One region of the Haloimpatiens massiliensis genome, then DNA from elsewhere that is predicted to be linked to it. Evidence: a T-box and tRNA genes for the amino acid it is inferred to sense, from the RefSeq annotation. Region 1 holds a T-box; the other holds one or more tRNA genes.

What was found. A T-box is a leader RNA that pairs with one kind of tRNA and senses whether it is charged. The one in region 1 lies ahead of argS (arginine--tRNA ligase), so its partner is inferred to be a tRNA-Arg.
Region 2: it encodes a tRNA-Arg, which carries the amino acid that the T-box ahead of argS (arginine--tRNA ligase) is inferred to sense. The anticodon was not compared.

Annotation. Positions count from the first base shown of each region.
Region 1 is NZ_LT854640.1:1,139,076-1,148,791, forward strand. It holds gene C1715_RS13650 (ribonuclease H-like domain-containing protein) at 1-302, opposite strand, end outside; gene C1715_RS13655 (HAD-IB family hydrolase) at 299-1,042, opposite strand; gene C1715_RS13660 (PilZ domain-containing protein) at 1,121-1,495, opposite strand; gene C1715_RS13665 (FeoA family protein) at 1,738-1,962, shown strand; gene feoB (ferrous iron transport protein B) at 1,970-3,733, shown strand; gene C1715_RS13675 (FeoB-associated Cys-rich membrane protein) at 3,862-4,029, shown strand; gene C1715_RS13680 (ribonuclease H-like domain-containing protein) at 4,082-4,879, opposite strand; gene argS (arginine--tRNA ligase) at 5,025-6,716, opposite strand; T-box leader at 6,949-7,168, opposite strand; gene C1715_RS13690 (ISLre2 family transposase) at 7,385-8,818, opposite strand; gene C1715_RS13695 (L-lactate dehydrogenase) at 8,946-9,716, opposite strand, start outside.
Region 2 is NZ_LT854638.1:67,468-90,295, forward strand. It holds gene cooS (anaerobic carbon-monoxide dehydrogenase catalytic subunit) at 1-852, shown strand, start outside; gene C1715_RS05155 (4Fe-4S dicluster domain-containing protein) at 888-1,334, shown strand; gene C1715_RS05160 (NAD(P)/FAD-dependent oxidoreductase) at 1,336-2,559, shown strand; gene C1715_RS05165 (methyl-accepting chemotaxis protein) at 2,800-4,857, shown strand; gene C1715_RS05170 (C-GCAxxG-C-C family protein) at 5,209-5,676, shown strand; gene C1715_RS05175 (sodium/glutamate symporter) at 5,686-6,813, shown strand; gene C1715_RS05180 (transglutaminase-like domain-containing protein) at 7,263-8,627, shown strand; gene feoB (ferrous iron transport protein B) at 9,647-11,758, opposite strand; gene C1715_RS05190 (FeoA family protein) at 11,942-12,163, opposite strand; gene C1715_RS05195 (metal-dependent transcriptional regulator) at 12,605-13,057, shown strand; gene C1715_RS05200 (cation-translocating P-type ATPase) at 13,582-16,155, shown strand; tRNA gene C1715_RS05205 (tRNA-Arg) at 16,386-16,462, shown strand; gene C1715_RS05210 (DUF3791 domain-containing protein) at 16,647-16,862, shown strand; gene C1715_RS05215 (DUF3990 domain-containing protein) at 16,859-17,338, shown strand; gene C1715_RS05220 (hypothetical protein) at 17,342-17,584, shown strand; gene C1715_RS05225 (MFS transporter) at 17,940-19,208, shown strand; gene C1715_RS05230 (ArsR/SmtB family transcription factor) at 19,272-19,847, shown strand; gene C1715_RS05235 (Spo0E family sporulation regulatory protein-aspartic acid phosphatase) at 20,160-20,318, shown strand; gene C1715_RS05240 (nucleoside deaminase) at 20,700-21,149, shown strand; gene C1715_RS05245 (cupin domain-containing protein) at 21,380-21,724, shown strand; gene C1715_RS05250 (IS701 family transposase) at 21,959-22,828, shown strand, end outside.

The sequences.
Region 1 (9,716 bases):
AAAGTAACTATATGTTTCTTATTTAAAGAACTTTTCATTTTAATAAAATATTTTTCTGCAATAAAAAGCACCTCTTCTGCATCCCTCTTGTTTTCTATCATATACTGATTTACTACAAGTTCTTCTCTTTCATCATCATAATAGCTGCATCCGAATACCCCTACACATATAGGCTTTTTATTCACACAATGCTCCAAATCGAAAAATAATGACTTCTTATAGAACTCCTTATCATATTCTATGGGCAAAAGAAATGCTGTGTCCTTTACAAATATTTTTTCTCGCTTTTCTCTTACAATCATTCTACCACTCTTTCTACTAATGCTATATTTTCTCCTGTCATATTATAAACTACATCTTTTCTTTCTACGATTATATTTGCTCTTTTCTTTATTTCACTGCTATTTAATACCTTCATAATTAATTCCCTTGTTGGATTTATACATACAGGATATCCTACTAGCTGAAACATGGAAAAATCCCCTGAAGTATCACCATAAGCATAACTTTCATTTAAATCTATATTGTATTTTTCTACAAAGTCCATTATTGCTTCTTTCTTACTAATACTATCCCACATAGGTGTAACTTCCCCAGTATATATGTCATTTTTTATAGTATATACTGCACCTCGGTAATCGTGAAATCCATGTTTTGAAGCCATTTCCCTTACTAATTCCACAGGACTTCCTGATATAGTTATAATTTTATGACCTTTTTCTTTGTGCCACTTTATTCTATCTCTAGTGTAAGTATACACTCTATCTCCCTTTTGTTCTACTACCTTTTTTGCTATAAATTCAATTTGGGATTTATGCATTCCTTTTATAGCCTCTATATATATATTTGCTACTTTTAATAAATAATTATCATAGTTTCCCCTTCTATTATCCCATTTTAGATATTCTGGTCTCACCTCATTATACCATTTTTCAGGCTTTATTATTTCATATTTTACAAGCTTTTTAAAAACTTCTGATATTAAACCCTCTCTATATAAAGTTCCGTCTATGTCAAAAAAAGCTGCTATATTTTTTTCCATGCCTACCACCTCTTATAAATTATTTTTACCATAGATTTAAAAAAATTATTAATTGATTCTTAATATATAATAGATAACTTACAAATTATCTATTATATATTCTCTTATATTACTTAATTGATTTAAAGAAAGCAAATAAAATTCACAACCTAATAAAAAAATATTATCTTGATGATTTCTAACCCACTTAACTTGACATAAGCACCAGAATGATGGTTTATTTCCAACCTTCATTAAAAATGATATGAAATCCCCCTCATTAAGCTTAACGATACTTTTAAAACATATGCCAGTTTCAGATATATTTATAGCACTTAAAATAGGTCTCCTTCCATCAAAGTTTTTATATATACTTTCATTGTTCACTAACGGATAATATAGTTCTTGTTTAAAATCTACTCTTATATATTTTCTCTTTTCATAAGAATTTTTATTAATAAAATTACCTTTCATGTTTCCCCTCCCAATAATTTATTGCCATACTTATCATTATAATATGGTATTGACAAAAAATGAAGTTAATGATAATATTTTATTGAGAACTATTTTCATTCGCATTTACCCGACAATTATATTCTATGTTGCTTCCATATTATGCAAACTGAAGTAACTGTAGTTATACCAAGATAAATACTTTTAATGTTTAGGTAAAAGATTATCTAAGTATTAAAATCACTTGATAAGGAGGTCACAGTATGTGTTTATGTGATTTAAAGCCTGGTAAAACAGCTTATATTAATAATATTAGTGGAAATGAAAAACTTACAAAGAGACTTTTAGCTTTAGGTTGTATAGAAGGAACTGAGGTATTGTTAAAAAGAACCGCTCCTTTAGGTGATCCTCTAGTAATTAATTTTAGAGGCTTTGACTTAGCTATAAGAAAAAAGGATGCTAAAAATATAATAATTAAGGAGGACTAAACACCTGATGTTTACTGCAGCTTTAGTAGGCAACCCAAATGTAGGTAAAACTACTCTTTTTAACTCATTAACTGGTTCCAATCAATATGTAGGAAATTGGGCTGGAGTTACCGTAGAAAAAAAGGAGGGTTTTTTAGACTCTAATTTTAAAATTGTAGATTTGCCTGGAATATATGCTATGGATACTTTTTCTAATGAAGAAAAGGTATCAAAAGATTTTTTATTAAATGGAAATGTTGACGTTATTATAAATATAGTAGATGCATCAAATTTAAATAGGAACTTATATCTAACTACTCAGTTAAAAGAATTTAATATACCTATTATATTAGTTTTAAATATGATTGACGTGGCTGAGTCTAAGGGAATAGAAATAAATTACTCTATACTTTCTAAAGAATTAGGAGTTATGGTAATACCTATATCCGCCTCTAAAAACAAGGGCCTAGCTGAGGTGAAAAATGCTCTTTTAAAATCAAGTTTTAAAAATTATATTTCAAATTCAAACTTTAATTTTAGTAGTGAAAAAAAAGCCTATGATTATATAGGTACCATTTTGGATAAATGTCTAAAAAATAAATTTAATAATACTGAAACTATATCAGAAAAAATTGACAAGGTCCTATTACATAAGTTCTTGTCCTATCCAATTTTTCTGATTATATTTTTCCTTATATTTAAATTTACATTTAGTTGGGTTGGACAACCTTTATCTGATTTACTAGATGATGGCTTAAACAAAATTTTAATTCCAAAACTAGGTTCTTTATTATCTAATTCAAGTCCATGGTTTAAATCATTATTGTTAGATGGTATTGTATCTGGTGTAGGTTCTGTGGTAGTATTTTTACCAATTATATTGGCCTTATTCATAGGCATATCCTTCTTAGAAGATAGTGGCTATATGGCAAGAGCTGCTTTTATAATGGATAAATTCATGAGAGCCATGGGCCTTTCCGGAAAGGCCTTTATACCTCTTGTAGTAGGTTTTGGTTGCTCTGTTCCTGGTATTATGTCTGCTAGGACCCTTGAAAGTGAAAAGGACAGAAAATTAACAGCTCTTTTAGTACCTTTAATGTCCTGCAACGCTAGATTACCAGTATATGCTCTTATGTCCTCAATATTTTTCCCAGGTAAGCAAACCACAGTTATATTCACATTATATCTCATAGGAATCTTCCTATCCTTTATAATTGGACTTCTATTTAAAAATACTTTGTTTAAAAAAGATGAAGAACCTTTTTTAATAGAATTACCTGAATATAAAATGCCTGAGCTTAAAAATCTTTTTAATCATACTTGGGACAAGGGTAAGGGTTTTCTAAAAAAAGCTGGTACCATAATTTTCTCTATTTCAATTGTAGTTTGGCTTTTGTCTAACTTTAATTTTAATGGAATGACAGATATTAATAGCAGTTTTTTAGCTTCCATTGGTAGGTTTTTATCACCTTTATTTAAACCTCTTGGCTTTGGAACTTGGGAAACCTCAGTTTCCTTACTTACTGGACTTATGGCTAAAGAAGTAATTGTAGGTAGCATGGGTGTAATATACGGCGGAGATTTAGCTACTATATTGCCTTCGTATTTTACTCCAGTATCTGCCTTCAGTTTTCTAGTATTTGTACTTTTATATACACCTTGTATTTCAACTGTGGCTATAATGAGAAAAGAATACGGAAGAAAAATGGCTATATTTTCAGTGGTATACCAAATTTCACTAGCATGGATTATTTCATTTTTAGTATTTAACGTAGGTAAACTATTGTTTTAATTTTAAAACTTTCTATTATCTAAAATGTAGTTTTCTAATAAGTATTTATCCATATAATATTAATGGTTGTTATTAAAACTATTAATTTGGTTTATACTAAAATTGTAACCTATAAATGAGGTGTTTTTATGGAAATATTAATAACATTACTACTAGTTTCTATAGCTTTCTATTTCTTATATAAAACCATAAGAAATAAGGCAAAAGGAAAATGTGACTGCAGTTCCTGCTCTTCTCACTGTCCTTATTATGAAAATAAACATATAATTAGGCCGGATGAAAAACATAAAGAATAATCATAAAGCCAGAGTTGGTCTCTAAATTAATTTTAATAACCCGCTCTGGCCTTTAATATATATTATTTAATATATTAAATATATATTTTTTATCTCCTTTACCTTTGTTTAACATATTTATTATTTTATATGCCTGCTTCTTTTTCATTCTGTGAAAATTACACTCTACTGATATCTCATTTTTATTTAAAAGGAACTTTAAATAATCTATCTGCCTTTTATTTGCTAAATTATTTCTTATTAAACTAGTATCTTTATCTATTCTATATACTAAATTAAACAAATATGGTAAATCTAAAACATCTTCATAATTATGGAGTAACATTACATTCCTTATTTTTCCATCTCCCGTATTCAAAAATTTATTATACAGTTGAACACTTTCTTCCCCTGTAATGGTATCTTGACGCTGTATACCCACAAATTTTTCTACAGTTTTAAGATTGCATCTATTTATACCTAATTGTTCATAATATGGTCTTATTATTCTGTATAAATCCATATGATAAACAGGAACTCTAAAATTTATAAAATACTTGTCCATTCTATTTGTAATAAAGGGCTCATCAAATGCGATGCCATTATATGAACACCATCTAGTAAATCTTTCTACTTCCTCTTTAAACTTTAATAGTATGCTATTTTCTTCATTTAATTTTTCTGCAAAAAATTGCTTTATTTTAAAACTATCGTTCCCTGTAAAATAACCTATGGATATCAACATTATATAATCCCTATCCTTATCAAAACCAGTGGTTTCTATATCATAATAACACATGCTTAGCATATTATACTTTTTTAATATATTCTCATTTATATGAATCTCATTTTCATATTCCTTAATAATCATAAGTGGCTCCTTAAAAATTTCTGTAAAATAATTTAAAAATCTATTTGTACCGTGGTTATTTACCTTTATATCCTACCTATTAAAGCAGTATATAAAGGTATTTAATCCACTAGATATTAATTTATAAATCTCAATTGCAATTTAACTACATTTTTTCTACTGTTGAAATTCCTAGTAAATTTAGAGCATTTACTATAACTGTACAAGTAGCTTCAACCATTTTCAATCTAGCATTCTTAGTTTCTTCATCTTCTGCATTAGCAATGCTATGAGAATTGTAGAATTTATTGAAAGCTTTAGCTACATCCACCACATATCTCGTAACTATAGAAGGCTCTAACTTTTCTATAGAGTTATCTATAGCATCTTTGAATCCACCTAAAAGCTTAATTAACTCAAATTCTTCTTTAGAATTCAATTTAGAATAATCTACCTCTGAAGAAGCATTTCCTAACTTTCTTAATATACTCTTACCTCTTGCATAAGTATATTGAACATAAGGACCAGTTTCTCCATCGAAGTTAAGCATTTCTTTCCAATCAAATACTATATCTCTTTCTCTGTTGTTCTTTAAATAAGTGAATATAACTGCACCTATTCCTATGTTCCTAGCAACTTCTTCTTTATTTTCTAGTTGAGGATTCTTAGCATCTATTACTTCGAGAGTCTTTGTAACTGCTTCATTTAGTAAATCTTCAAGAAAAATAACCTCTCCTTTTCGTGTAGAAAGTTTTCTGTCAGCAAATTTTACAAGACCAAAACCTACGTGAACACAGTCTTTAGCCCATTCATTTCCCATAAGCTTTAAAGTAGTAAATATTTGCTTAAAGTGAAGAGCCTGCGGTGTTCCAACTACATATATATTTTTGTAAAAATCATAAGTTTTCTTTCTATAAATAGCCGCTGCCAAATCCCTTGTAGCATATATAGTAGCACCATCAGATTTTTTAACAATACATGGAGGCATGTTATATTCATCAAGCATTACAACTTTAGCTCCATTACTTTCTGTAAGAATTCCCTTATTATCTATTTCCTCTACCACTGCGTCCATTTTATCATTGTAGAAACTTTCTCCTGCATAAGAGTCGAATTCTACTCCTAATATATCATAAACATTTTTAAATTCTTTTAAACTTAAATCTCTGAATCTCTTCCAAAGAGCTGTTTCCTCTTCTGCTCCATCTTCAAGCTTTTTGAAATATGCTCTTCCTTCATCATCTAGTGAAGGATCCTTTTCTGCTTCTTCGTGAAACTTAACATAAATTCTTAAAAGTTCTTTTATTGGTTCTTTTTCTAAAGCTTCTTCATTTCCCCACCTTTTATATGCAGAAATTAATTTTCCAAACTGAGTTCCCCAATCACCTAGATGATTTATTCTAACTACATCATAGCCTTGTGAAGAGAGTATTTTATAAAGTGAATTTCCTATAACTGTAGTAAATAAATGTCCTACATGGAAAGGTTTTGCTATATTAGGAGAAGAATACTCTACCACTACTCTTTTCCCTTCTCCTTCATTTGAAACTCCATAGTTTTTTCCATCATTTAATACTTTTTCTATAATATCTTTAGCAACATTACTCTTTTCTAAAAAGAAATTTAAATAAGGTCCTAAATTTTCTACCTTTTCAAATGCAGTCTTATCTATTTTATCCTTAAGCTCTTCTGATATTAAATTTGGAGCTTTTCTAAAGGTTTTTGCCAATTTAAAACATGGAAATGCATAATCACCCATATCTGACTTTGGTGGTATTTCAATTAAAGCCATTATATCTTCTATTTCCATATCTACATGAGCTTTGATTTTTTCTGCAACATAATTTTTATAATCCATATATTATACCTCCATTTTAAAATTTATATAAACTAAAACTTAGGTACATGAAAAGAAATAACAAGTCAAAGATGCTAGTATATTTTGTGTCAGACAAGGAAGCAGGTTCCGCCTTTAGTAGGACTATTGGCGGGTTCTGCTGACGCAGTATGACGCAAAATAGACTAACATACTGACTTACTATTTATTTGAATGTGCCTTACTCAAATATAAAAATCCGCCTCTACATTACTGTAGAGACGGAATATCCGCGGTACCACTCTAGTTGACTACTATAATTAGTCCACTTAAAAATTTAACGCTTAATGCGACTTACCTTACTTGAAATATATTTTTCCTTTTGGGTAGTTTCTCCAAGACTCTCTTCCTTTTTTATCTTCTACAGGTCTCACACCATCTCCTGCTCGCTTGAAGTTAGATTAAAAAAGTACTCTTCTCTTCATAGAATTTATATATTCGAATTTACACTACATTATATTACCATATATAAGCTTTTGTCAAGGGTTATTTAGAATTCTGATGGAGTTAATTTACTGTAGGAAAATGAACGATAGAAATCACCCTGAATAAAATAAAGATTTGAATTAATAAAAATATATAACTATTCTATCTCATATTATACCATGATTTCATATTTATGTATCAAATAATGACCATATTATTTAGTTTCACATGCCTATTATTGACCTTAATGCATTGTATAATCCAGTCTTTTGACCTCTGTCAATAGCCGTCAGGCTGATATCATACGGACTCTTAGATTTATTTGCTGAACATCTTAATTCGCTGATTAATTTATCCTGTATATGCTCTTTGTTTTCTCTCTTTTTCTTAATTTTTTGAGCCATCACAAGATCATATATTTTGCCGCCATTTTTCTTATATATTAATAATTTAGACATCTGAGATACTCCTATTTTACTCCAGCCTCTTGGTCTACTACTTAATCGTTCAGAAAATATATGGCTAATATGGCCTTCGGCACTGCATCCTATTATTTCATAACCTTTATCAGCTTTTATTTCTATACCATCCCAGTTATTTAGGATGTAACGTTGAGCTTCTTTTACTGCTTGTATTTTTGTTTCATTTTCAGTTAAACTTATTATTTTTTTGAACACTTTTCGTGTTTCTTCTCTATCGGGCCAATCTATAGCATCCTTTAATTCTTGTGCAATTAATTCATTATTTAAGTGTGCTGTTGCAGTTCTTAAGTATTTACTTAAATGATAAGAATCCAGTACAAATTTACTCTTTGGAATCCAATTTACTCCTTCACGTATCCATGAAGCACCATCACCAGATAAATATATTGTTTCGATAAAATCAGTATTATATTGATCATAAATATAATTTGCTACTTCAAGCCATAAATCTTCCGATTTTTTATACATGCCACCAAAATAACGTAAATTTTTCAATACTTTTCTTGCTTTGCTGCTTTTATCTTGATCAATGCCTTCATGTACATATACTAATTTAGGCATAGCTATATTTCGCATATTTTGCTTATTATTGTTATTATTTTTACTTTGAAGATGTACATGATCTTCATCCGCTTCTACATACAATATTCTAATATTTCTTTTTTTAGATTCCTTAATTTTAGGTTGAACTACATCAACATTATGTATTTTATCCATAACAGCTTGTTTGCTTATTTTATCAGTGTAAGATGCCTTCTCACCTGCTTTTCTATAACTACTTTCTAACGCTTCTTCAATTGCATTAATAACAACATCTGAACTCACTCTATCGTGAGGTTCTATTCCACTAACGCTATCAACAAGATACTGTCTTTTTCCATCTTGTTTAGATTTAAAATACGTTCTCTTATAATTTATCATTCCAAAACTAGTCAATAAACTTGTTTTGTCTTTTCTGATTATCTCATAATATTGTTTCCTTATCCCGCTGCTACGCAGATAATCATCCATATCCTTCAAAACCTCTATCAGTATATTTCTACCTAGTTCAAATAGATTTTCTTTTAAATCTATAATCAAATCAGCAATATCCTTTCTTTCACAAACAAAACTTTTTATCTCTTTTTTAATTTCTTTTACCCCAAATTCATTAAAATGTTGTATACTATTATACATAGAAGATATCAATCCTTTCTAATTTTTATTTGTTTCTCAACTTATATTTTAGTAGGATGATATCTTCTTTTCAACTCTATATGGAAATATATTCTATTTCTAATTCCCTACAATAACTTTACGCTAACTAGAATTCTCCATCTTTTAGTACCTGTTTTAATTTTTCTCCAGAATCTATTAACTTTTCCTTTTCTTCTTTGTTTAAAGGCACTTGTATTATTTCCTTCACACCACCTATTCCAACTATAGATGGTACACCTAAATATACATCATTCATGCCGTATTCACCCTGAAGCAAAGTGGACACTGTAAGTATAGAATTTTCATCTCTTATTATAGCCTCAACTATTCTCTTTATAGCTAAAGCAACCGCATAATAAGTTGCACCTTTTTTCTCTATTATCTCATAAGCCGCGTTTTTAACATCCTCTGCAAATCTATATTTAAAATTCCCATTACATTTTCCACAGGAAGCACTACAATAGTCTTCTATATTAACACCTGCTATGTTAGTCAAGCTCCATGTGGCTATTTCAGAATCACCATGTTCGCCCATTATGTAAGTATGTATATTTCTCACATCTATTTTAAAGTGTTCTCCCAATAGATATCTAAATCTTGAAGTATCTAGAACTGTTCCTGAACCTATAACCCTTTCCTTTGGAAACCCTGATAACTTGTAAGTTATATATGATAAAATATCCACTGGATTTGAAACCACTAAAAGTATAGAGTCAGGGCTATATTCAACCACTTCTGGAATTATGGTTTTAAATATCTTTATATTTTTATTAACTAAATCAAGCCTAGTTTCTCCTTCCTTTTGTGCTGCTCCTGCTGTAATTATAACTATATCTGAATTTTTAGTATCCTTATAACTTCCAGATTTTATTTCCAC
Region 2 (22,828 bases), on a different contig from region 1:
GAAGAGCTAAAGGTTAAAAATATTTGTTTGGATGATGTAGCTAAGAAAGCTAATGCAGAATATGTAGAGTATTCCTTTGAAGAAAGAGAGAAAATCAGCGAATATATCATAGAAGAATCTATGAAAAGTTATAAAGAAAGATGTGGAAAAGTTAAAATAAATATACCAATGAATCATGGATGCGATGATGTTATAACAGGGGTAAGTGAGATTTCTCTTAAAAATTTCTTAGGTGGAACATGGAAGCCACTACTAGACTTAATAGCCTCTGGCAAAATCAAGGGGGTAGCTGGAGTAGTTGGATGTTCTAACTTAACAGCCATGGGGCATGATGTGTTTACAGTAGAGCTAACTAAGGAACTTATAAAGAGAGATATTATAGTGCTTTCAGCAGGATGTTCTAGCGGAGGACTTGAAAATGTAGGACTTATGTCACCATCAGCTTCAAAACTTGCTGGAGATAATTTGAGAGAAGTATGTGAAAGTTTAGGAATTCCACCAGTTTTGAATTTTGGGCCATGTCTTGCTATAGGAAGACTTGAAATTGTAGCTACAGAGCTTGCTAAGGAATTAAGAATAGACATTCCACAGCTTCCATTAGTATTATCAGCACCACAGTGGTTAGAAGAACAAGCTTTAGCAGATGGAGCTTTTGGTTTAGCACTTGGCTTGCCACTACATCTTGCTATATCACCATTTATAGGAGGAAGTAAGGTAGTAACTAAGGTATTAACAGAAGATCTTAAAGAATTAACAGGAGGACAATTAATCATAGAGGATGATGTTAAAGCAGCTGCAGATAAATTAGAAGCTATAGTTATTGATAGAAGAAAAAAATTAGGGCTTAAATAAATTACTGTATTTATATAGGTCAGGGGGAAGTATTTATGAGAAGGATAATGATAAATAAGGATTTGTGTGAAGGGTGTCTAAATTGTGTTCTTGCTTGTATGGCAGAACATAATTTAGAAGATAAATCCATAGTAAAATTAGATCTTGAAAATACAGAAAGTGAAAGCAGAAATCATATAGAAATAGATATGTATGGTAAAAAAGCTCCAATATTTTGTAGACATTGTGATAACCCAGAGTGTGTAAATACATGTACTACTGGAGCAATGACAAAAGACCCTGAAACAGGAATAGTTTCTTACAATGAGGATAAATGTGCATCTTGCTTTATGTGTGTTATGAGTTGTCCTTATGGAGTTCTAAAGCCAAGTAATAATGATAAAAAACTTATAATAAAATGTGATTTATGTAGTGAAAGGGAAACACCTAGATGTGTTGAAAATTGTCCTACTGGAGCTATTTATATAGAGGAGGTTCAGTAGTATGAAGTATGTAATAATAGGAGCTAGTGCAGCTGCACTTTCTGCAGCTAAAACTTTGAGGGAACTGGATAAATATAGTCAAATAGTTATACTATCTAAAGATCAAAATATTTATTCCAGATGTTTACTTCATCATTATATAGGTGGAGAGCGAAGTTTAGAAGAGTTATCTTTTGTAGATAAAGATTTTATGGAAAGATATAACATAAGATGGATGAAAGGAATTAATGCTAAAAATATAGATATAAAGAACAAGTGTGTAGAATTACAAGGATGGTATAAAGAGTTTTATGACAAACTTTTGATAGCTTCAGGCTCTTATGCAGCTATTCCTCCTATTAAAAACTTAAAGGAAGGAAAAGGCGTTTATACCTTAAGAGATATAGAAGATGCAAAAGCTATAAAGGAGCAGTCAAAAAATATAAGAAAAGCCTTAGTAATAGGGGCAGGACTTGTGGGAATAGATGCCACCATGGGTTTAATAGAAAATGGTGTAGAGGTAGAACTAGTGGAAATGGGCGAGAGGATTCTTCCTTTGCAGTTAGATAAAAGAGCAGCTAAAACTTATGAAGATTTATTAAGGAGCCATAATGTTAGAATTTCAACAGGTATAGGGGTTGGAGAAGCAATACTAAATAGAGAGGGTAGTATAAAGGGAGCTAAACTTACTAATGGAGAGGAAATAGAATGTGACATAATAGTTGTAGCAGCAGGAGTAAGACCTAATGTAGACTTTATAAATAGTGAGGAAATAAAGATAGAAAGAGGTATAGTTATAAATAACAGATGTGAAACATCAGTAAAAGATATATATTCAGCTGGAGATGTTACTTTTACAGCACCTATTTGGCCAATAGCTGTTAAACAGGGAAAGGTTGCAGCTTATAATATGGCAGGTGAAGAAAAATATTTAGAAGATAATTTTGGATTAAAGAATTCTATGAGCTTTTTCAGTGTGCCTACAGTATCTTTAGGAATGGTAGAACCAGAAGATAGTAGTTATATGGTAGAGGTAGTTGATAAAAATCATTTATACAAAAAAATCATACACAAAGACGGGATAATATATGGTGCAATATTTCAAGGTGATATTTCATATTGTGGAGTATTTACAGAGCTAATAAAAAATAAGATAAATATTAGTAGCATAAAAAAGGATATATTTGAACTAAATTTTTCGGATTTTTTCCATATTAAGGATAATGGTGAATTTACCTATAATTAATAATTGTGATAAATAATGTACAACAAATAGTAAATAATCAATAAAAAATAATATAATCCATGATAGTAGGCTATCTCAAAGTAGTAATATTTGAGATAGCTTTTTTTATATAAATTTAAATAAACTAGATAAAAAGTAATAAAATTTGGAATTTACGCTAATGAAAAAGGTCAAATTTACGATATTATTAGAGATTAATAAAAATTAATAGAATATATAATCTAATTTTAGGAGGAAAAGATGAATAAACAGGGTATATTAGGAAAAGTATTAGCTATTATTTTACCATTAGTTGTGGTATCTATGGCTACAATAACTGCTGTTAGTTACATAAGTAGTAAGAAAATAATAAATGCACAAATAAAAGAAAGCATGACAAATAATTTAAATAGTAAGGTGGAGAGTACTGAAAAAATACTATTGAAACATGCTAAAATTCCTGAAATGTTGGCAAAAAGTGTAGAAACATCACATAAAATATATAAAAAAGGTGAATATGAAGAAATATTAAAAAAGGTTGCTGGCTCAAATAAGGAAACTTATGGTAGCGGAATATGGTTTGAACCTTATAAGTTTGATGCTAAAATAAAAAGCTTTGGACCTTATGCATATAAGGAAAGTGAACAAACAGTATATACTGATGATTACAATAATGACCAATATGATTATTTTAATCAAGAATGGTATAAAAACGCGTTAAATACTTCAGAAAAAATAGTCTGGTCACCAGCATATTATGATGAGGTAAGTAAAGTTGCAATGGTGACAACATCAGCTCCTTTTTTAGATAAAGATAAAAAGCCTTTAGGAGTAACTACTGCGGATATAGATATAAGTGTTATACAGAACATGATTGGAAATATAAAAATAGGTAAGACTGGAAGAGCACTTCTTATAGAGAGCAGTGGAACATATATTGCAGGTGTAGATGAGAGCAAAATACTAAAAACTAAGATTCAAGAAGAAAAAAATAGCAGTTTGGCTAAAGTCAGTAAGAATATATTATCCTCTAAAAATGGTGAAGAATATTTTGAAAAAGATGGTGAAAAGTATAGAATATACTATAAATCAATTCCAACTACTAACTGGATAATAGGAATATATATGGCGGAAAGCGAACTTTACGCTCCTGTAAAGAGCCTTCTTATTAGATCTATAATAATAATGATAATTGCAGGAATAGTGACATTACTATGTATATATTTAGTTATAAACAAAATAGTAAATTCTATAAAAAAAGCAGTAAATCATTTAGATGTAATTTCTAATGGTAATTTAACTATGGATGTGCCAGAAGAATTTTTAAATCTTAAAGATGAAATAGGACAAATAGCTAATGCTCTTTCTAAAATGCAAACATCTTTGAGGGAATTGATTTTGGGTGTGAAAAATGTAGCAGAAAACATAAGTAATGAATCAGAAAGCTTATCAAATATATCAGAGGGCATGTCATCAGCATCAACTAATGTTTCTGTAGCTATACAGGATGTGGCTAAGGGAACAGGCAACCAAGCGGAGGATTTAATAAAGATAACAGGTAATCTTAGTGACTTTGATCACTTACTTAGTAAAACTATTGAAGCTATAAAAGATATAAATAATATTTCAAAGAAAATAAACTTTTTAGCAAAAGATAGTAATGATGCAATGGAAGAATATGTTGCTATAACCGAGAAGTTTGAAAAGTCTTTTGAAGAGTTAGCAGAGTATATAGAAGGATTTTCTAAGAGCGTAAAGGACATAAATGAAATAACAAATCTTATAAATAATATATCTGATCAAACTAATCTTTTAGCGCTAAATGCTGCTATAGAAGCTGCAAGAGCAGGAGAAAAAGGTCAAGGGTTTGCAGTGGTAGCAGAAGAAATAAGAAAACTTGCTGAACAAAGCAAAAATTCAGCAGGAGAAATAAATGTTAGAATAGATGATATACTTAAAAAGACAGATACAGTTTCAGAAATGACATCTACTATGGATAAAGACATAGAAACTCAAATAGGTATATTGAGTAAAACATTAAGCGCCTTTAAAAATATAATGAATGGAATAGAAGAAGTTATGCCTAAAATACAAGGTGTAAATGATATGACTGGTGAAGTAAATAGTAAAAAAGATGATATACTGCAAAAGGTAGAAGGAGTATCATCTGTAGCGGAAGAGGTTTCTGCATCCTCAGAGGAGATAGCTGCTGCGGCAGAGGAAATGAACGCATCTTCAGAAGAGGTATCCGCGACAGCTAATGTATTAAATAATATGACAAAAGATATGGTTAATTCTGTGAATAAATTTAAACTATAGATAAAAGTCATTAAATCAGTGTAATATACTTGCCCTTTTGTTTATATAAATAAAACTAGTGTAGATATAAGTACCAATTCAATGTAATGTACCTCAAAGGTTAGTTTTGTTTAATCTTTGAGGCATTGTATTGTTGGTATTTTTTTATGAATTTTTGCACATGAAATCCTAATTTTAACTCCAATAATTAGATATAAGGTTAGCTGAAAATGGTAAAGGGTATAAAACAATAGGTATAGAGGTATAGAAATTTAAAATAGAAAATTTAATATATATTTAAATTTTCTATTTGTATAAGGGATGAGATTTCAGTAAAATAAGCATAAATGATATACATAGGAGGGGTATTTTATGGATAACAAGGAATTTTTAGAAAAGGTAAGAAAAACAGCAGAAGGATATTTTGACAGAGGAGAGTTTTTCTGCTCAGAGGCAGTAGTTAAAACTATTAATGATCTATTAGACAAGCCTTATGAAGAAACCGTTACAAAATTAGCTTCAGGTTTTCCAGTAGGCGTTGGAAAATCAGGATGTCTTTGTGGAGCTGTCAGTGGTGGTGTAATGGCATTAGGAATGGTTTATGGTAGAGTGCATGGGGATAAAATGAATGAAAGAATGTTTCCAGTAGCAGCTTCATTACATGACCATATAAAAAAACTATATGGAAGTACTTGTTGTAGAGTTATGACTAGAAATTTTGAATTTGCTTCACCAGATAGAAAATGTCACTGTGTAAAAATAACTGGAGAAGTTGCAGCTTTTGTAGCAGAGAAATTTTTAGAAGATGAAGAAATAGCTAAAACTATAAAGAAGGACTAGGTGATTAAAATGGAATTTAACTGGATTCAGACTTTAACTTTTCTTGTAGCTTTTTTAATCATAGGGTATGGAATTAAGAAAAGGGTGCCTGTATTTAGTAAGTATTATATTCCAGCTCCTTTAATAGGGGGATTAGTATTTGCTTTAATTATTATGCTTATAAGTAAATCTTATACTATTAAATTTACATACAGTTTTTTACCTGTTTTTGTGGCAGGGTTCTTTGCTTCTATTGGAATGAGGTTTGATTTAACCACTATATTAAAAAAGGGAATAAAGTCTCAAATGTTATACTTTGTAATAACCATCATTATAGCATTTTTTCAAAATATTGTAGCAGTGCTTATTGGAAAAGTATTTGGAAGATCTTTTGCAGAAAGTTTAGTGGTGGGCTCTATTAGTTTAATGGGGGATCACACTTTAGTAAAGACAGCTCCAAATTATTTAAAAGCAGGCAAAGCATATTTACCTCAAATACAGGGTATATCAATACTTACATTGTATATAGCTACTATTGTAGGAGTAGTTCTATTTTATAAAATGAAGTCAAAGGTAGATATGTCTAAGACAGTAAAAATACCTGCTCCTAGCTTAAGCCCCATGGAATTTTTAAAATATATGTTTTTATTTTTAATATGTATAACTTTGGGTTTATTACCAACTCAATTAGGAATAGGTAACTACATAAATCCTGCAGGAGGCGGGTTTCTTGCAGGCGTTTTTGTTAGACAATTTATAGATGGCACTAAGATTTCAAAAGTAGAGGTGCCGCCGGTAAATATTTTAGGAAACTTCTGCCTTTCAATGTTATTGGTGACTAATTTTGCCATATTTAATTTAACTTTAATAAAGAATGTTTCAGTATTTAGTTTAGTGGTGCTTTTGAGTCAATTTATAATTTTAATTTTATTTGTTTATTACGTAGTTTTTCGTATGTATAAAAAAGATGTACTAGCACTTTATGCTTCTGTAGGCTTAATAGGATTTAGTTTGGGTATGCCAGCTAGCACTATGTCTTCAATTCAAGTTTTCACTGAAAAGGATGGGGCAGTTCCATTGGCATTATTTACAGTTCCGCCAGTAGGAGCATGGCTTATTACAGTAGTTAATCCATTTATAATAAATTTATTTTTATAGGAATTTTCAACTGTTGGTATAAAAAATAAACAAAGAAATTATATATAAAAAATATGATATTATTATTCTAAGTAAAACATTAAGAAAACGTATATAAAACGAAAAAATATACAAATACGTATATAGTGATATATAGATTATAGTACTAAAAATAGAAGCTGTGTATGAAATAAATTTTCACATACATGGCTTCTTTTTTGTATTATTTATGATATAAAATTTTTATAACTATTTTCAAGTTTGTTAAAGGAAATCGCTTATATATATAGAAGATTTAATGATATAAGGCACATTCAAATAAATAATAAGTCACAATAAGTCAATTGAGTATGCTAGTCTATTTTGGGTCATACTGAGTCAGCGGAACTAGCTTCCTTATACTAACATTTTTGACTTGTTATTTCCTTTCATGTACCTAAATTAAAATATAGGGATAAAGGGTGGTAAATATGGATATTTTAAAATCTTTAGTTGTAGATTTGCCAGAGGATGTTAAGAAATATGTAATGTACGGGGATTTTACTAGAGCAAATAAGTTAATAGATATATACGAAAAAAGAAATATATCCGATTTGTTAAAGCAAAGATTAAATTACCAAAGGCACGTTATGAATATTATAAAAGAAGAGTATATATATTCTTCTGAAGAAGCTCTAAAAATGTGCTGTGAAAAAATAAAAGATTTTTCTATGGAAGAGCTAGAAAACTTAAAAGATGAGAGATTTGCTGATTGGGTATATATAGATGGCAAGGTTATGTTTCACAAAAGATTTTTAAATACAATTTTAGGCGTTTGTCCTGAAATTGCTAATAGAACATTAAAGAAGGACAAAAAAGACCAAAATGATGAAAAAAAGCAACAGTTACTAGACAAAGTTGTAAATGAAATAATAGAAAAGGGACATAAAAGTTATTTTATACATATCAAAACAGGTATAAAGCTCAATAAAGAGGCTGTAAGAAAAGGTGAAAAAATAAGAGTTCATTTGCCTATTCCTAAGCCTTGTAAACAGATAAAAAATATTAATATAATATCCACTAATCCAAATGGTGGTTTTATAGCTCCGGAAGATTGTCAACAAAGAACAGTATATTTTGAAAAAAACGTTCAAGGGGAAGAAGAATTTACTGTAGAATACTCCTATGAAAATTCTATGGAATACAATAATTTAGATGCTTCTAGAGTTTTTAAAAATCAGCCAGATTTTTATACAGGTGAATTATCTCCTCATATAGTTTTTACACCTTTTTTAAAGGATTTAGCAAAGAAGATAGTTGGAGAAGAGGTAAATCCTTTAATAAAAGCTAGGAAAATATATGATTATATAACTACCAATGTTCAATATTCTTATGTAAGACCTTATGCAGGCATTATTAATATACCAGAATATGCTGCTTATAATTTAAAAGGCGATTGTGGAGTGCAGGCACTTTTATTTATAACTTTATGTAGAATATCCGGAATTCCTGCAAGATGGCAATCAGGCCTTTATGTAAATCCACATTTTATTGGCTGTCATGATTGGGCTCAATTTTACATACAACCTTATGGATGGATTTTTGCGGATTTGTCCTTTGGAGGCAGTGCCCATAGGAAAGGAAACACAAAAAGGTGGAATTTCTATTTCGGAAATTTAGATCCTTTCAGAATGGTTGCCAATTCAGATTTTCAAGGTGAATTTGTGCCAAGTAAGAATTTTTTTAGAATAGATCCTTACGACAATCAAGTTGGGGAAGCAGAGTATTTGGATAGGGGACTCTCTTCTAAAGACTTTAGTAGCATAATGGAAATAATAGATGTACACGAAATATAAAAATATCGTGAAGCAATACATTGAAGAAAAATCTGATTTTAATTCCGTAATAAATGTGTAATTTGGGACTGTTCACAATACGCCAAGAACTTCTAAATGTCCCACAGTTAAAGCCCCTAAAGCTTTCAAACTCACTCGTTCCTCGTTCAAACATGAAAGCTTCTTAACGGGCCTTTAACTGTGAGACATAAGAAGTTCTAGGGCTAGTTCAATAGTCCCCAATTCCACATTTATTACTACATTAAAATCAGATTTTTAGTTTAATATGTTTATGGTTGGAGAAGAGAAGCCTACTAAAGGATGATTTTCCTCCACTACGTTACGGAAAATCTTTAATTTATAAAACAAATAAAAAGGCTCCCATAATCTTTTTAGGCGTAGCCTTTCGTTTAGAACTTAAATGCCGGTTATTAATAATATTTTGACTAATTGGAAGATACAATTAGTCACTTTAATTAGGTACTAGTAAATACATAATTATTAAAATAAAATATTGGATAAAATTTAATATATTTTACCATAATGCATTGGCTTGTATAAATCTTAGCTTTAATATTTAGACTGGCTGCCGCCAATAAAAGCTTGTAAAGGCTTAAAAGAAAAAGCTATAATTATTCGATTAATAGTGTAATTATAGTTTTTATTATCAAATTATTGTATTTATATATTTTTTATTTAATTAAAGATTTTCTGTAGCATAGCGGAGGAAAATCATCCTTTAGTAGGCTGTCTCCCCCATAAGTAATGTACGTATGAACCGAAAAATCTGTCTTTAAGGTAACAATAAATATATTTTTTTAGACTATTGAGCTAGCCTTAGAAATTCTTTGTTTTCAAATTTCAATACCCGTTAAGAAGCTTTCATGTTTGAGCGCCGTTAGAAGCGAGTTTGAAAGCTTTAGGGTATTAAAATTTGAAAACATTAGAATTTCTTGGCGTATTGCGAACAGTCTAATAAAATATATTTATTGTGGACTTAAAGACAGATTTTTCTTATGACATTTGCTTCACAATATATTCTAAGTGAATAATTTATAAATTCCCGTAGTGATCATACACACTACCATAGCAATTCCCGTAGGAATTAAAGCAGAAGCCCAGGTCCACTTTGAGCTGCCAGTTTCTTTTTTGATGGTCATTAAAGTGGTAGCACATGGCCAGTGTAAAAGACTAAATAGCATCACATTTATAGCCGTAAGATAGTTCCAGCCGTTGTTTAATAGAATTTGTCTTAAAGATTCGATACTTTCAAAATCTATCATGGAACCAGTAGAAAGATAACACATAAGAAGTATAGGCAATACTATTTCATTAGCAGGGAGACCTAATATAAAGGCCATAAGTATAAATCCATCTAGCCCCATAAGTTTTGCAAAGGGGTCAAAGAAGGAAGCCAAATGGTTTATAATACTTAAGTCACCTATATATATATTTCCTAGTATCCACGTAAATGCTCCAGCAGGAGCAGCAATTAAAATAGCTCTCATTAAAACAAATATAGTTCTGTCTATTAAGGATGTATATAATATTCTTCCTACTTGAGGTTTTCTGTAAGGAGGAAGTTCAAGTGTAAAACTGGAGGGAACTCCTTTTAATAAGGTTTTTGAAAGAATATAGGATACAAGCAAAGTAACCATAACACCAACTATAACCATGAGAGTTATAAAAATAGCAGGAATTATTTTTCCAGAGGATTTCATGGTTGCGGCGAAGAAAACAGAAGAAATAGCTATTAATGTTGGAAATCTTCCATTGCATGGCACAAAGTTATTAGTTATTATAGCTACTAATCTTTCACGTGGAGACTCTATAATTCTACAGCCTATAACTCCAGCAGCGTTGCAACCTAACCCCATGCACATAGTTAAGCATTGCTTACCATGAGCGCATGCTTTTTTAAATAGATGATCTAGATTAAAGGCCACCCTTGGTAAATAGCCCAAGTCTTCAAGTAATGTAAATAAAGGGAAAAATATAGCCATAGGGGGAAGCATTACAGACACTACCCAAGCTAATGTCCTGTAGAGGCCTAATACTAGAACACCATGGAGCCATACAGGAGCATTAATTTTAGTAAACCACTTTGTTAGCATATGTTCAAAGCCAAAAAGAGCTTTAGCAAGAAGTTGTGATGGCACATTGGCGCCTTCAATGGTAATCCAAAAAATCAATGCTAAAACTAATAGCATAATTGGAATTCCAAATTTCTTGGAAGTTATGATATCATCGATCTTTGCATCTCTAGAGAATTTCTTATGGTCCTGCTTTACATATTTATTTTTTATATATTCAGCTGATTTATAGTTTTCTTCTGTTATATATTCTCTAATTTTTTCCTTGTCTATATTTGAAATGATTTTTTTAGATTCTATAGTAAGCTTTTCTAAAGAATTCTTATCTATATATTGGCTCATGGAGTTAAAAAAGCTTTTATCTCCATCTATAAGTCTGAGTGATAACCATCTGGAATTGATAAAGGGTACATTTTCTTGGCATATAGGCTCTAAGGTTTCCACTAAATTTTCTATAGAATCCACGTAGCTAATCTTTTTTTTATTAGAGTTTATACTTTTTTCTGGTAAATTGTATAAAGTCTCTTTTAAATCTTCTATACCTACATTATTTCTAGCTGCAGTTAGAACTACAGGTATTCCCAGTTCATTTTCTATTTCATTAGCATCTATTTTTATGTTTTTCTTTTTTGCCTCGTCTATTAAATTTATGCACAAAACTACATTATCTGTCAGCTCCATCACCTGAAATACTAAATTTAAGTTTCTTTCAAGGCAGGTAGCATCCACAACTACAACTACTGCATCAGGTTCTCCAAAGCATATAAAATCTCTAGCCACTGTTTCTTCAACAGAGGACGCAAATAATGAGTAGGTGCCAGGTAAATCCACAAGTATAAACTCTTTTTCCTTATATGAAAATTCTCCTCTGGCATTGGTCACGGTCTTTCCTGGCCAGTTACCTGTATGTTGATGGAGTCCTGTTAAAGAGTTAAAAACAGTGCTTTTTCCTGTGTTTGGGTTGCCAGCTAGGGCAATTATATATTTGTTTTTCTCTCTTTCAACTTTAAACATATCTTTCATAGAATTTTTACCGGTAGATTGAAAAGTAAGACCCATATAAAAACTCCTTTTTACATTAATAATAAATAGAAGATTTTTTATTGCGAAAATCAACTTAGTATTAATTTTAAAAAATAGCATTGATTTGGTAAAGTCAGCATTAATTTAGCAAACACAGTATTGATTTGACAAATTTAGCATATAAATTTTATTTTGTTATAAATCTAAATAATGCTTAAATTACTTTACATATATAAGCGAAGCCTCTTCTTTTCTTAAAGCTATCATAGCCCCTCTTATATCATATACAGTAAGATTGTCTGCAGGACCTTTTCGTATGACTTTTACCAATGCCCCATTAGTTAAACCAAGGGCTAACATTCTTTCTCTTATAAGTCCTTTAGAACATAAAGATTTTACTTCGGCTACACATCCTTCTGAAACATTACAAAGTACGTTCATTGATTATTACCTCCATTTATATAAAGTTTAAGAAACCGCTCCGATAGTGGTTAATTTAATCAAGTCTAATTAAGTTAACCTAAACTAACTTTCACAATATATATTATGGAATGGCCTTTAAAGGTGTTACTAATATAGTATATAAATAAAATGATATCATTAAGGGATTATTTTCATAGTAGATTGTTTAAAGTTAGGATTTATAAGTGGTCAGTTATAAATAATTATTAATGAGTGACAAGCGATAAGTTATAAATAATAAATTGAAAATTTTAGGCAATTAGTTGAAATTGGCAAGTGGTAGGTTTCAGATAATAAGTTAAGGGTTACCATAGGCCACATTAATATTTGATATTTGAACTTTTATATTTTTTACATGTAGTTATATGTTTAGGAATTTTGTCATAGGATTAAGTGATATCTTTAAAGGGAAGTGATTAAATGGCTAAAGAGGAATTTTTCACTTTTAGGCAGTATATGCAAAAGGAAGGCAATGCATTAACAGCTTCGGCTGAGGACTACTTAGAGATGGTGTATAGATTATCCTTTGGAAATGGGTATACGAGAATTGGAGATTTAGCAGAAGCATTAAATGTTCAGCCACCATCTGTCACAAAAATGATTCAAAAGCTTGCGGAAATTGATTTAGTTAAATATGAAAAGTATGGGATAGTTATTTTAAGTGATAAGGGCAAAACCATAGGAAAGTTTTTATTAGATAGACATAATACTATTGAGAGATTTTTAAATTTACTACAGGTTTCAGAAGTTTTAGATGAAACGGAAAAAATAGAACATACTATAGATGATGAAACTCTTTTAGGTATAAAAAAGTTAGTTAAATTTTTTGAAGACAATGAGGATATAAAAATAAAATTCATATCCAAATTTTAAATTACGAATTGGATATAAGATCATATAATTAATCAATAAAGCATTTTATTAAAATGTTATAAATGCTTGTTATTAATTATTATTTGGAAAGTTATGATTTAAGAGGTATTTTTAATATGAATATATAAGATATTTTTCAGAATTTATAATATGAGTAATAAGAGTAAGCTAGGTATTGATAATTATACAGTATCTCTTACTCTATTTTTATGTGATTGCAAAAGAAATTAGTTTTATAGAAAATTTGTGAAAACTTCCGTTGCTTGTGTCGGTAGTAGTTAACTTAATAGTAAAATCCAGCTGTTATGAATGTAGATATATAAATTATCATTGCGAATGGTAACAAATAACATTTAATATGGAATTTCGTTATCAATTGAGAATAATTATAAGTGAATTAAAGCTTGAAATGCCAGTACAACAGTGATATATTAAAAATAATGTTATTATCAATTGAAACAAAAATGATAAACATGCATACAATATTATATAGGATCTATATAACTAAAAGTGAGGTATAAAAGATGGAAAGGAATATTATTGGGGGTTTAAATTCTAGTGAAGTAAAGAATCTTCAAGAAAGGTATGGATTAAATGAGTTTGTAAAAGAAAAAAAAGCTAGTGCCATAAAAAAATTCTTTGGGGTATTTAAAGAGCCTATGTTTTTATTATTAGTGGGTACAGCCATATTGTATTTATTATTAGGAGATGCTCAAGAAGCTTGTATAATGTTAGTGTTTGTAGTGTTTGTAGCTTCCATAACCTTTATACAGGAATGGAAAACAGAAAAAACTTTAAATGCACTAAAGGAATTAACAACTCCAGAAGTTATAGTACTTCGTGATGAAGAGAAAAAGACTATAAAGAGCTTTGAACTTGTACCAGGTGACATAGTATATTTAAAAGAAGGAGAAAGGATACCTGCTGACTGTGAAGTTTTAGAAGTATCTAATTTTTCTGTAGATGAATCTGTTTTAACTGGTGAAGCAGAACCAGTTTTTAAAGTTGTTAAAGAGGAAGAATTAGAAAATAATTCTTGTGAATATTGGAGAAAAGATAGAGTTTATGCAGGTACTTTAAGTATATTTGGTACATGTACTGCTAGGGTTGTAAATACAGGATTTAATTCTGAATACGGAAAGATAAGTAAGGCAGTCAGTGAGGCCAAAGAAGAATTATCTCCACTTCAAAAGAAAACACAGTATTTAGTAAAGTCACTTGCTATAGCTGGATTTTGCTTATGCTTATTGGTTATAGGACTAACGTATTTATATAATCACAATATTATACAAAGCATTCTTTCAGGTATAACTTTAGCTATGGCAATAATCCCTGAAGAATTTCCTGTAGTTTTAACTGTATTTTTATCCTTAGGAGCCTTTAGATTGGCTAAAAATAATACTCTCATGAGAAAAATTTCTGCAGTGGAGACCTTGGGAGCTGCTACAGTTTTAGCTGTAGATAAAACTGGAACCATAACTAAAAACTCCATGGAAGTTAAAAAAGTGCTTTATAAGAACAATATAATTAATATAGAAGATCTAAATGATAAGGAACTTAGCAATTTAATGATAAGATCTTGCCAGCAGGATCCATATGACCCTATGGAAAAAGCTATAGTAAATAGTGCAAAAAAGTGTATAAATAGTATGAAAGAATTGGGGGAAAATACAAAAGATTATATTGATAATATGGCAAAATCTAAAGATAGTAAGGATTTTGGTTGTCATATAGAAATAGTTAACAAAATACCATTTGATCCCAAAACAAAAAGAATGGCTAATATATATAAAGAAGATGAAGATAACTTCTATGTAGCGGCTAAGGGCTCACCAGGGACAATATTACCTTTGTGCAATCTTAGTAGGGAAGAAGAAAAAAAAGTAGAGAAACATGTAGATAAAATGGCTGAAAAAGGCTTAAGGGTACTAGCTTTTGCAGATGGACATAGTAGAGAAGTTAAAGACGATTTAGAAGAATACACTTTAGAGTTTAAGGGTTTAGTAGGACTTCAAGATCCTCCAAAAGAAGGGGTAAAAGAGGCCATAAATTTATGTAGAGAAGCTGGCATTAGAGTAATAATGATAACAGGAGATTATAGTAAAACTGCTATGGCTATAGGAAATGAAATAGGGCTTTCATTCAATAATTGTGCTATAACTGGAGAAGCAATGGATTGCATGACAGATGATGAACTATGTGAAGCTGTAAAGGGATGCGATGTATTTTCACGTGTGGTTCCAGAGCATAAAATGAGAATAATAAAGGCTTTAAAGAAAAATGGAGATATTGTAGCTATGACAGGAGATGGCGTAAATGACGCACCAGCCCTTAAGAGTGCGGACATTGGAGTTGCTATGGGTAAAAGAGGAACGGATGTAGCTAAGGAAGCTGCACATATGGTATTAATGGATGACAATTTTACTACTATAGTTAAGTCAGTTAAAGATGGAAGAAGAATTTATGATAATATAAGAAAAGCTATGGTTTATATAATGATAATTCACATTCCAATTGTTGCATTAGCATTATTTTCACCTATTTTTAATTTACCTCAAGTGCTTTTGCCTGTGCACATAGTACTTTTAGAGCTTATAATTGATCCTACTTGTTCATTGGTATTTGAAGGAGAAGAGGCAGAACGAGATATAATGCAAAAACCGCCAAGATCTCCAAAGGAACCTTTAGTTACAGCAGGTATGTTATCTAAAGTTTTATCTCAAGGGATAATAATGTTTTTAGCGTCATTTCTTCCATTTCACTACTTAGTAGATAATGGAGTTCATGTAGATGCAGCTAGAAGTTTCTCGCTAATTACATTAGTTATGTCCAATGTAATCATGGTTTTGGTAAATAGATCTAACACTGAATATTTGATTCACATATTTAAGGAAAAACAAAATACTGCCAGATTAGTCGTGAATGCTCTTGCTTTAGTGATGGTTTTAGTTATAGTGTATGTTCCGATATTTCATACTATATTTAATACTAGAAGTTTAAATTTTAATATGTTTTTGTTATCTTCCTTAACAGGAATATTAGCAGGCATATGGTGGGAAGCAGTAAAATTTATAAAAAATAAAAAGACAGAAAAATAAATTTAAATAAAATTTGGAGCTCCTTTTTGTGTTAGGATAGGTTATTAAAACTTAAAACCTTATACTGAAAGGAGCTTTTCAGGTTATTTAGATGTTTCTATGAATGTATAAATAAAATTATGATATTTCCAATATAAGTATTTTATTCTATAAATTAGGTGTAATTGAATAATTGACAAAAAATATAAAGTGTAATAGAATAATAAAGTGATGACGTAACAATTATATATGTGCTCGTAGCTCAGTAGGATAGAGCAGCGGTTTCCTAAACCGCGTGCCGGAGGTTCGACTCCTCTCGGGCACACCACGATAAAGCCTGTAACATTAATGTGTTACAGGCTTTAAAATTACTTTTAGTATAAACGATAAGTGTAAAACATTTACTAGGATTATTTTCAAAATTAATATGAATATATTTTAAAGTAGATAAATAAAGGTTATAATATATATAATAGAAAGAATAAAAATCAGTATTTTCGGAGGTGTATGGAGTGAATGAAAGGAAATTAGAGTTTACTATTTTTTGTGTTGAAAGCCTGGCAGAAAGCTTGGGAATAAATGCTAAAAAAGTATATAAACTAATTAAAGATACAAATGTCTTAGATGACTATATCATACCATGCTACGAATCATTACACTCTCAAAGTAAACACTATATAGTACAGGATTTAATTGAGGTATTGAAGGAAAGGGGAGCATTGAGTTGATAGTATATCATGGTTCTTACTGTATTGTAGACAATCCTCATGTATCTTTTTCAAGGGATGCTTTAGATTTTGGTAAAGGTTTTTACGTAACGAGAATTAAAGAACAGGCAATTAATTGGACAAATAAATTTAAAAGAAGAGGAAAGAATGGATACTTAAATATATATAAATTAGATATAGATAAAGTTAAAGAAATATATAAGGTTAGAGAGTTTTTAAGTTATGATATAGAATGGCTAGATTTTATATTAGGATGTAGAGCAGGAAGTAATATTTATTTACAATACCACATGGTAGTAGGTGGGATAGCTGATGATCGAGTATATAATACAATAGAACTTTATCAGGATAATTTAATAGAAAAAGATGAAGCGTTGAAGAGACTACAATATTATAAACCTAATCAACAAATTTGTATTATTAATCAAGAAATTATTGATAGGTATTTAAAGTATGAAGAAAGTAAGGAAGTGTAGAATATGTTAGCAAACAAAACATTACTGCAATCTTTATATAAGAATATAATTTTAGAATTCTCCAAGAAAACAGGTAAGGATTTAGAGGAAAGTATGGATTATTTCTATAAATCACAAACTTATGAATTAATAAGTGAGGGAGTGGGAGATTTGCATTGTAAAGGCGTTAAATACCTAACAGATGAATTAATGCTAGAGTATGGTATTAAAAGTCATAAAAGCTATCCTAATGACTTAATTCACTAACACTAATCGAAAAAATTAATGTTGTATTATATGTTAAATATAGAGAATTGGTTTCCTAAACCGCGTGCCGGAGGTTCGATTCCTCTCGGGCACACCAGTTTACTGTAAATATAAGAGTAATGCTTGCAAGGATTAAAAGAGTTAGTAAGTTTTTTACTAGCTCTTTTTATTTTTTTGAATGCTTAATATGTTGATATTATAGTCCGTAATACTATAAGGAAATATAATTGAAATAATAAATGAAATATTTTACAAGTAAGTCTTTACAGAGTAAAAAAACGATGTTAAAATAATCTTAACGTTAAAATGTTTTTGACGTTAAGATTATTTTAATGATAAGTAGGGGGAATTTATCATGGAGACAAGTACTATAAAAGACAAAAAACTTATTAGTCAGCTATTTTTATGTAAAAACTACACGGTTCTATTAATAGCTAATTTTGTTTCGAGATTTGGAGATTCTGTAGATAGTATAGCTTACGGATGGATGGTTTACATGCTTACAGGGTCAAAGATTTTACTAGGAAGTATCTTTGCAGTAAATGCCATACCCAACATAGTTTTTGGGCCTTTTGCAGGTGTATTGGCAGACAGATTGGACAAAAGAAAATTAGTAATAATGAGCTATATAGGAAGAGGGTTAATTGTATCTGTAACGGCACTGTTATTTTTAATGGGAAAACTTCATGTATGGCATTTATTTTTATTTACCACATTAAATTCTACATTGGAAACTCTTATGTCTCCAGCCGTAATGTCTATAATGCCATTGATATTACAGAAGGACCAATTTCTTTCAGCAAATTCTTTTGCTACTTCTGCATATAAATTTGCAGAACTTATAGGTACTGCTTTAGCTGGAGCAATTATTGCCTTATTTGGCATATCAGGAGCAATTTTTATAGATGCAGGAACATTTTTCTTTGCAGGTTTTTTAATGATTTTTATGAATTTGCCTAAGGATGAAGTGAAAGCAGAGAAAATGAATATTAAAAATTATGTTGAAGACTTAAAAGTTGGCTTTATATATGTTAAAGAAAATAAACTGATAAGAAATGTATTAATTTTATTTGCCATAATTAATTTTGGTTTGTCACCTATTTCAGTATTGCTACCGGTGTTTACAAAAGACATACTAAAAGGTGGCGCGGAAACATTAAGTTATATTGGTGTGGCTATTTCCTTAGGAACCATATTAGGTGGATTAATTATAGGGAAGTTTGGTTCCAAGGTTAAAATGACTTTATTAATAATAATAGGATTTTTCGTAATGGGTATAACTTACGCATTGATGTACTTACCTGGTAATATAGTGGGAATTGGGCAGTCAGTTACCATATTAACTATATCATGCTTTTTCGTATTTGGATTTGTAATGCCGGTAGTATCAGCTCCTATTCAATCATACTTTATGATGAATACTGAAAAACAGATAATAGGCCGCGTAAGCTCTTTTATGGTAATGATAACTTATGCTACAATTCCTTTAGGTAATGCATTAACGGGAGTAGTAACTGAATATGTATCTATGTCGTTGTTATTTCTGATTATGGGGATCTTTATATGTTTAGTATCAATATCCTTAAAGGTTTTTAAAATTTTGGAAACTGACAAAGCTGTTTAATGATTGTACAATATAGATATAATTAATTAAATTAATGTATAATAGGGTAAGAGGTGATAGTAAATGTCTGATAAAAAGGTTCGTACCCTAACTACTATGGAAGAAATAAAGGCTATTTCAGATCCATATAGATATAGAATTTTAAAATGTTTTTCAGATATAAAAAATCCAGCTACAGTAAAGCAAGTAGCAGATACATTAGGCGAAGTTCCAGCTAAGGTATATTATCATGTAAAAAAACTAGAGAAGGTGGGAATATTAAGACTTTCTCATACTGAGGAGATAAATGGAATTATAGCTAAGTATTATGAGTTGGTAGCTGATAGTTTTGATATAAAGAGTACTAAAGAGGTGGAGGAACCTATAAAGAAACTTATGTTATCTGAGAGCCAAAAAATAATAGCGGAAGTCTTTGATAATGCTAAGGCAGAATTTTTAAATCAAATAGATAAATACTCCAATGTAACTACTAAGGGTGAGGGAGACGTTAGGGCTGCTAGTATATATTGCAGTGATGATGAACTTTTAGAGTTCAATAATTATATAAATAAATTTATTGATAAACACCAAAAGGCGGGGGAAGATAAGGAAATTAAAAAATATAATGTATTTTTTAATTTATACAGAACAGTGGACTAAGTAAAGAAAAAATAATTAAAAAGGACTATGTAGTTGAAGTAAATTATATATTCAATTACATAGTCTTTTATTTTGCAATTAATCCTCTAAAAATGTATTTAAAAATACTTTTAGAGGGTTCTTTTTTATAACAAAATTTACTTAAATACATCTTACATGTCGACTTTTGATATAATATTACATATATGATAATATTTTGAAAAAATAGAATAATTTACAAAAAGGCGAAAAGATGCTATAATTATGTTAAAAGATATGATAAAAGAATAGAAAATATGATAAGGATTTAAATTTGTTTTAGGGGGAGAGCCAATGTTAGAAGATGGCAGAAAGAATTTAACAAAACAAATAGAGGAGGTGAGAGGTTTATTAAATAATTTAGTATGTAAAAGAGATAAAATAGGACTTGATGAACAAATACTTAGGGTAAGTAGGCAGTTAGATGATTTAATTGCCACCTATATGGGTTAGTTAATTTAATATAAGTTTTTCTAAGAATGGCGTTACTATTAAGAAAATTTTTGTTGAGTTTGAGAGTAAATTAATAAATATTTTTATTAAAATTAGTAGCAAAATATGATAAGATTCAGAATAACTTAATAAGTTTATGACTATAAATTATAAAAAGTGTAATATTAAACTATTAAGGCACATTCAAATAAATAACAAGTCAGTATGCTAGTCTATTTTGCGTCATACTGCGTTAGCAGAACCTGGTGATAGTCCTACCAAAGGTGGAACCTGCTTCCTTGTCTTATACAAAATATACTAGCATCTTTGACTTGTTATTTCTTTTCATGTACCTAATATATATAAATAATAATTAATACATACTTTAAGGAGAAAAATTCTATGCAAAATTATTTTATGTATGAAGCATTGATGGAAGCAAAGAAAGCATTAGAACTAGATGAGGTTCCTGTTGGAGCCATAATAGTTAAAGATAAGAATATAATAGCCAGAGCACATAATTTGAGGGAAACATTAAATGACCCCACTGCCCATGCAGAGATTTTAGCCATAAGGAAGGCTAGTGAAATTTTAAAGTCTTGGAGATTAAATGGATGTGAAATGTATGTAACTCTAGAACCATGTCCTATGTGTGCAGGAGCCATAACTGCTAGTAGAATCAAAAGAATACATATAGGTACTTTTGATCCTACTTTAGGGGCTTGCGGTTCTGTTATAAATATAGTTCAAAATCCACACTTGCATACCATGATAGATGTAAGTTGGATATATAGTGAAGAATGTAGTGATTTACTTAAGGATTTTTTTAAGAAAAAGAGAAATTGTATATAATTCCACCGCATTGTACCTTTTTGAGGTTTAATCATATTAACCTCATATTTTATTTTGTAAATGCTAGCTTTAAAGTTAGCATTTATATTTTTGATAGAACAGGGAAGAATATTTACGAACAACAGAAATATTTAACAGTTGGTAACAGGTGTTACGGATTAAATCAGTGTTAAATAGTAAAATAAAGTTGAGTTAAATACTCGGAATTTTATTTGTGGGAGGTAAATATTATGAACAAACATTTTATAAAAAACATAGATTTTGCAAAACCGTTAGAAATGGAAGCACTTGTGGATTATCAAGAAGGAAGAGTTATAAGTAGAACTTTAGCACAGGGAAGACCTTTAAGTGTTACATTATTTGCTTTTGATAAAGGCGAGGAAATAAGTTCCCATTCAGCTGGTGGAGATGCTATGGTTTACATATTAGATGGTGAAGCTGAAATAACTATAGGAGAAGAAAAGTTCAATGTTAAAAAGGGAGAAACTATAGTCATGCCTGCTCAAGTACCACATGCATTGTTAGCCACAGAAAGATTTAAGATGCTTTTGACTGTGGTATTTAGCTTAGAGTAAATAATTAATATTTTAGTATAATTAAATTTAATATTAACACTTTACTGTCAGATTATAAAAATTTGAAAGTAAGGTGTTTTTTATTTTATAAGACCATAGGAAATATGTATACATTTTGATAATTTAACTTTAAATGAGCAAATTTCATAACAAATTATGGAATAAAAATAGACATTCATAATATCCTAGTGTATTATATTTCTGTCAGAAAACATAAACAAAGGATGAATATAAATGTCTACAGAAAATAATATACCATATAATAAAGAGATTAACAATTTCATAATTAAACTTGGATTATCATTATATTTAACACTGCCTCAATTAAAACATGTTTGTGAATTTATCTTTGCAGCCGTAGGTCGTGGGTATGATGGCAAAGTTATTCATATAGCTGAAAGTTGCTATCAGAGTACTTATAGAACATCCATAGGTCAATTTTTATCCAAAAGCCCATGGAATGAAGATTATATTTTGAGAGCATTACAAAAGTTCGCAGTTAATAAAATTTGGCAGTTATCTCGTGATACAGGAAAGCCTATTTATGTGATTATTGATGATACTATCTGTAAGAAGACAAAGCCTTCGTCACGGGCTAAAAATCCTATAGAAAAGTGTCAATTTCATCAATCACATTTAGAAAATAAAAAAGTCTATGGACACCAAGTTGTAGGTGCTTTACTACAATGTGGCGATGTTACAATTCCTTATCAGCTAACGCTTTATGATAAGACTAAAGTCGATAAAGACAATAAAAAATTTACTAAGATTAATATTGCTGTAAATATAATATCTTCATTACCCGAACCACCTATTCAAGGTTTCGTCTTAGGGGATAGTTGGTATAGTGCTGAAATAATTATAAAAACAGCAAAGGCAAAAGGCTTTGAATATATAGGAGCGTTAAAAACTAATAGAATTATATACCCAAAATGCTCGCGCATGAATCATAAAATTAATGGTTTTGCCAAAACTATAAACAAGGAAGACTTTCACCTCGTAACAGTGAATAAGCACTCTTACTATGTTTATAGATATGAGGGCAAAATCAATGGTTTTAAAAATGTTGTAATTCTTATTAGTTATCCTAAAGAAGCTCTCTAT